Regions from separate parts of the Aminipila butyrica genome, predicted to be linked through region 1. Evidence: a T-box and tRNA genes for the amino acid it is inferred to sense, from the RefSeq annotation. Region 1 holds a T-box; the other holds one or more tRNA genes.
The links. A T-box is a leader RNA that pairs with one kind of tRNA and senses whether it is charged. The one in region 1 lies ahead of thrS (threonine--tRNA ligase), so its partner is inferred to be a tRNA-Thr.

Region 1 (3,422 bases):
CATTATGAAACAGTTTGGTTATGATGTGGACAGCAATGGCGGACTGGTGGTCACTCCCGAGGATGTAGCCCGGAGCAACTTATTTGAAATTGTACAAATATACGGAATTGAGCCGGATTGGCAAACTGGCTTAGACACAAAGGAGGACGAGGAAAACGATGAAGACACTAGCGGAAGTTTTAGAAGGTATACGGGGCGCCGATGAAGAGGCCTTGGCAGAGGCACAGAAGCACATGGACAGCTTAATTAAGCCACTGGGCAGCCTGGGAAAGCTGGAGACCATGGCGGTAAAGATGGCGGGCATTACAGGGAAGGTAAAAAATAACGTGGAGAAGAAGTGCTCCATCGTTATGGTGGCGGACAACGGCATCTGTGCTGAAGGCGTGGCCGGTTCTCCTCAGGATATCACCTTGGTCCAAGGCATGAATATGACGAAGGGCATCTGCGGTATGGGAGTTCTGTCTGCCCATGCAGGAGCGGATATCAAAGTCGTAGATGTGGGTATTATGTCAGACTACAACAACGATAAGGTCTATAATCGGAAGGTCAAATATGGAACGGATAACTTTGCCAAAGGACCAGCTATGAGCCGAGAAGAAGCAGTAAAGGCCATAGAAGTGGGCATTGAGATGGTAGGACTAGCTGTGTCAGAAGGGTATCAGCTCATCGGTACGGGAGAGATGGGCATTGGCAATACCAGTTCTACCAGTGCCGTGTTTATGACGTTGACTGGGGAATCTGCTGAACGTGCGGTGGGTAAAGGCGGTGGACTGACAGATGAGGCTCTCCGGCATAAAAAGCAAGTCATTACCGAGGCTATCCGCTTGAACCAGCCTAACCCTTCAGACCCGCTGGATGTGATTGCTAAAGTAGGTGGGTTGGATATCGCTGGTATGGTCGGTTGTTTTTTAGGGGCGGCTTACTTTCGGGTCCCTATCGTTATCGACGGAGTTATCTCGGCCCTGTCGGCGTATGGGGCGGTGTTGCTGAACCCTCATGTAAAAGATTTCCTCTATTCCAGCCACAAATCGAAGGAACCTGTTTACGACTTAATTTTTAAAGAACTGGGCATGGAACCTATCCTGGAGATGGACATGCGGCTAGGAGAAGGCACTGGCTGTGCTTTGGCTTTTCACATTATCTCGGCTGCCTGTGCGGTTATGAACAACATGGCAACCTTTGGCGATATCCAGTATGATGATTCCTATCGGATTGATATCCGGAAATAAAATCCTTTCATAAAATTTATTTTAGGGCTTGAAACGGAGAATCATTGGTGATAAAATAAAGGATAATTTAATATTATTAACACGTTGATGAGAAGAGTAAAGTGGGAAAGATTTACAGAGAGAAGCGGGCTGCTGGAAACGCTTTAATAGAGAACCATTTGAAAACTACCTCGGAGTGGCCCTAATCCGGCCCGGTGATTCCGTTATAATCAAGATGAGTGGTTTTGTGATTTCACGTTCATAGAGGATAGTTCGGTCTTGGAGGCCAGCTGTTGGCTGAAAAGCCTATGGAAAAAGGAAATCGCTTAGCAATTAGGGTGGAACCGCGAGAACAGATAACTCGTCCCTTTCTGCATGTGGTGCAGAAAGGGATTTTTTGATGGTTCAAATGCCATTATATGGAGTCTTTCCTGCCCATGAAAAACAATAATTGAACAGGAGGAAGTAGTTACATGAAAATTACACTGAAAGACGGCTCTGTAAAAGAGTACAACGAAGCAAAGTCTATCATTGAGATAGCAGAAGATATCAGCGAGGGCTTGGCCAGAATGGCCTGTGCCGGAGAAATTGACGGCCAGGTGGCCGATTTGAGGACCGTTATTGATCGAGACTGTCAGTTGAGCATTTTAACTGCCAGCGATCCAAAAGGTTTGGCAGCTTACCGCCATACTTGTTCCCACGTGCTGGCTCAGGCAGTAAAGCGGCTGTATCCAGAGGCCAAACTAGCTATCGGACCCTCTATCGACACGGGCTATTACTACGATTTTGAGCACGAACCATTCTCCAGAGAAGATTTAGATAAAATTGAAGGAGAGATGAAGAAGATTATCAAGGAAGGCAGCAAGCTGGAGAGTTTTACTTTGCCTAGAGAAGAGGCGATCAAGCTCATGGAAGAGAAGGCGGAGCCGTACAAGGTAGAGTTGATTCAGGATCTGCCAGAGGATGCTGTAATTTCTTTCTACCAGCAGGGAGATTTTGTGGATCTCTGTGCAGGACCACACTTGATGTCTACCAAGCCGATTAAAGCTTTTAAACTGATCTCTTCCTCCGGAGCATACTGGAGAGGCAACGAGAAGAACAAGATGCTGTCCAGAATTTACGGAACGGCCTTTACAAAGAAGGAAGAGCTGAAGGAATACCTGGTGTATCTGGAAGAAATCAAGAAGCGGGATCACAACAAGCTGGGCCGGGAAATGGAACTCTTTGCTACGGTAGATGTCATTGGACAGGGACTGCCGCTGCTGATGCCAAAGGGTGCGAAGATGATTCAGACCTTACAGCGATGGGTAGAAGATGAAGAGGAAAAGCGGGGCTATCTGAGGACGAAGACTCCACTTATGGCTAAGAAGGACCTATATATCATCTCTGATCACTGGGGACATTATAAAGAGGGCATGTTTGTGCTGGGGGATGACGAAGACGAGAATGCAGAAGTTTTTGCCCTGCGTCCGATGACCTGTCCATTCCAGTACTACGTTTACAAGCAGAGCCAAAAGTCCTACCGAGATTTGCCGCTGCGTTATGGTGAAACCTCTACGCTGTTCCGGAATGAGGATTCTGGCGAGATGCACGGATTGACTCGGGTGCGCCAGTTTACTATTTCGGAAGGTCATCTGATTGTCCGTCCAGATCAGATTGAAGAAGAGTTCAAGGGCTGTGTAGATTTAGCTAAATACTGCCTGACTACTTTAGGACTGGAAAAGGACGTGACGTACCGCATGTCTAAGTGGGATCCAAATAATCAGGAGAAATACTTGGGGACGGAGGAGACTTGGAACCACGTGCAGGATATGATGCGGAATATCCTCAACCACATCGGTATCGATTTTACCGAGGAAGAAGGGGAAGCCGCTTTCTATGGACCAAAATTAGATATTCAGGCGAAGAATGTCTACGGCAAGGAAGACACCATGATTACCATTCAGCTGGATATGTTCTTGGCAGAACGGTTTGACATGTCTTATGTAGATTCCGATGGAGAGAAAAAGCGGCCATATATCATCCACCGCACGTCCTTGGGCTGCTATGAGAGAACGCTGGCTTGGTTGATTGAAAAATATGCCGGCAAATTCCCGACTTGGCTCTGCCCAGAGCAGGTGCGCATCCTGCCTATTTCGGAGAAGTATCACGACTATGCGAAAGCCGTTCGGGATGAGCTCCAGAAAAATGGTATTTTGGTAACCATTGACGAGC
Region 2 (3,422 bases), 700 kb from region 1:
GCAAAACATTCAATGCAGGTAATCTTGATTCTGTATAGTTCAAGCAGTTCGATAATCTCTTCGTCATTCATGATACCTTCACGAATATCTTTATCATAATAGGGCTGCAAAATTTGGCCAAGCCTACCGATGGATAAACCGGACATGGCATCTTCATTCGTAACCCCTAAATGACAGCAAAGTGTCATTTGAATGGCCTCCCAGAAACTGTCCGGCTTCTTATGGGCAACATGATGCATAACTTCAGCGATTTTTTCATAATTTATTCTTAATTCTTCTTCTTTTTCAATGGACGCTAAATATTTGGCCTGTTTTGAATAATTATCACACCAAGTGCTTAATCCTTTGGTAATTTCTTTCATAGCTACATAGTAATACGCTTTGCTCATGCCAAAATCCCCATCATCGCCAGCTTCACCCATGAGCTCAGAAATTTTTTCATCACATAATTCAATAATCCGGTCAAAGCCATATTGAAGGGGCAGATAATAATTGATTACTTCCCTCCCTTGTGTGATGGCAAAGGAATCAAACATGCAGATGACACTGTCCATAATTTGACGGTACTGTTCATATCCAGGGGTCATTTTCGAATATTTATCGCTTAATTCTTCCACTGAAATGCCAGCCCAAGGGCGGGAGGTTTTTACAAGGACCGGTATATCTTCCTTGCGCATACCAAATTTTTTAGCAATGGAAATTACGTCTCCATAACTTTCTGTTACATTTCCTCCGCCTGCGCCAACTACGCTGACTGCATCAGCTTCGCTTTCTGCCGGAGCATCAACCTCCGCCATTAACGCTTCCGCCTGCGCATTAAAGAAGCTGGCTGTGGTCCAAGGAAAAGGAAATCCACCTCTGACGTATTTTGTTTTATTCATGACAAGCTTTTCATAAGGTTGAATGGTAGGTGTCATATGGGACAAACATGCCGCTACTGCCTTGGCTCGTCTGACTTCAATGAGATCTCCATCATTTTCCCACCAGGTTCTGTTGTACCAGTAAGCTGCCTCCATATCGGCAGACACTTTTAGGGTATAATACGTTTCCATAAGGCGCTGGGAGCTTTCTTTTGCTTCGGGAATGTTGCCTTCCAGCTGGCTATCAATATCCCTCATGTCAATCCCTCGTTGTTTTAAGATTTCTTTTAATTTGATTTCTTGTGTTTTCATTTAGATACCTGATATGATGTACACATAGAAAAACCAGTGTAATCATGTGCTCCTTTCTAAGTTTTTGGTATAGCAGAGACGGATGTGGCCTGTTACATTGATACATGGATATCTTGTTAAAATTATGATGAACAATCGCAATATATTACTTAACCAAAACAATAGGAACACATCCTGTCCTACAAAAAAATTTTGAGGGAGCTGTGAGAACTATTGCATAATAGAAAAAAATATAGTAGAATATATGATGTTGATGCGAAGGTTGCGTCAATTAGGCTACTGTAGCTCAGTCGGTAGAGCAGCACATTCGTAACGTGCAGGTCGCAAGTTCGATTCTTGTCAGTAGCTCCATTTTCCCGCGGGACGTGGCGCAGCTTGGTAGCGCGATTGCTTCGGGAGTAATAGGCCGCAGGTTCGAATCCTGTCGTCCCGACCAAATGAAAAGAGGAATCAAACCTTCGGGTCTGGTTCCTCTTTTGTGTAGTTTTGCTACAATAGGTCGATAATTTACATTTATCTTCGGTCTGCGATCCTTATAACAACTCTTCTTGTTGAGCAAATCTGAGGCCTAAATTAAATGCTTTGTTGCAGTGTTCAGGGAATTGCTTTTCCTTTACTTTGGCTTTTTCATTACCGTTGAAGGTAGTAACCACATATTTTGAGTAATCATCAAACTGATAGGTATCATTTACTATCAAGGCTTCAAAATGGCCGAATACACGTTTTAAATCCGCTTCTGCAAACTGCAATCCCTGCATGTAACTTGATTTATCCATTTGCTCCGAAGTTACATTCATAGTGTAAATGAAACCGGTGTGTATCTTTCGACCAAATATACTTCTATATCCTTCGGTATATGTCTGATAAGGAAACATCAGACGTTCCAAAAATGATCGCATCTCTCCTGTAACAGATTCAAAATAAATTGGTGATCCGAGGATGATAGCATCTACCTTCTCAATTTTCTTTAATACCATTGTCAGTCCATCACGATAGGCACATTTCCCGTAGCTTTTTCCGTCTTTAAGTTTGCAGGCAAAACAACTGACGCATCCTTTATACTCCAAGTCGTAAAGATGAATTAACTCTGTTTCAGCTCCTTGCGATTTCGCACCTTCAAGAGCTTTTTCGAGCAAAGTTGCTGTATTCTGGGTTTTTCTGGGGCTTCCGTTTATCGCTATAACTTTCATCAAATTATCCTCCTAATATTAACCTTGACTTTGCAATTCAGATTATATATGCTTATGGAAAAACAAACAAGTACGCACATATTTGTTATATACTAAACTTTTGGTTAGTAAGGAGGTTCTTATGATAGATTTTGAAAGCAAGTATGGGAAATGCCCCATGTACTACACAATGTCAGTCGTAGAGGGCAAATGGAAATGGATTATCTTATGGGAAATTTATAAGGCAAAAGTAATACGATACAATAAATTGAGAGAAGAATTACAGCCAATTGCACATAAAACATTGAGCAAACAGTTGAAGGAGCTGGAAACAAGCAAGTTAATTCATCGGGAGCAGTATAATGAAGTACCCCCCAAAGTTGAATACTCATTGACTAATGAAGGCAAAACACTTATTCCTATCCTTGACCTTATGTATCAGTGGGGAGAGAAGCATATCAATAAGTAAGCGATGAGTGAGATCATCATATGAATTCCAACAATAGGCTCTAACCAGATTAAAATATACTACCAGTACATCTTTTTTGACCTAATGATACAAGTTAAAGTCATGTATAAGGATTTGAACCTATACATGAATTTTTGTTTATCTATACTAAAATCCGGACAAAGGAGGAAACGAAGCGTGTGGGTTACCCTGCTGATTTTTGCCCTGTTTGTGGGCATCATGGTTATATTCCCGCCCGGTAGTGGAAAGCCAAGACTATATCGTGATACTAGTGGAATACCGCTTACTGGGGGCGTTTCTAAAAGGAAAAGACAATATAAATACCGTACTGTTGTTTCTGTCTGGAGAGCCAGGTATTCCAGACTACTTTTTGGCTGGAGAAATAGATACCGGATTGGAGGGCATTTTTACTGTTTGCTATTGGAATTATTACGAAACCGCTCTCTCCTACTCATCTGACTGCAAGGCGAATGCCTACACTACTGATCAGTTTGTGCAGGACGTGATTGCCGTAACGGAATATGTCACGCGTAGTAACCAAAAGATGGTGCAAAAAGAGTATTATGTTCAGCTCAAGACTCCACTTAAGGGGTTTTACACCTTTGAGCATTC

Region 2: it encodes a tRNA-Thr, which carries the amino acid that the T-box ahead of thrS (threonine--tRNA ligase) is inferred to sense. The anticodon was not compared.

What each region holds. Positions count from the first base shown of each region.
Region 1 covers NZ_CP048649.1:2,447,188-2,450,609, reverse strand. Annotated here, with positions in the region: gene Ami103574_RS11600 (hypothetical protein) at 1-205, shown strand, start outside; gene cobT (nicotinate-nucleotide--dimethylbenzimidazole phosphoribosyltransferase) at 159-1,229, shown strand; T-box leader at 1,305-1,580, shown strand; gene thrS (threonine--tRNA ligase) at 1,682-3,422, shown strand, end outside.
Region 2 covers NZ_CP048649.1:3,143,247-3,146,668, reverse strand. Annotated here, with positions in the region: gene hpdB (4-hydroxyphenylacetate decarboxylase large subunit) at 1-1,172, opposite strand, end outside; tRNA gene Ami103574_RS14795 (tRNA-Thr) at 1,448-1,523, shown strand; tRNA gene Ami103574_RS14790 (tRNA-Pro) at 1,532-1,608, shown strand; gene Ami103574_RS14785 (flavodoxin family protein) at 1,706-2,362, opposite strand; gene Ami103574_RS14780 (winged helix-turn-helix transcriptional regulator) at 2,484-2,810, shown strand; gene Ami103574_RS14775 (hypothetical protein) at 3,073-3,422, shown strand, end outside.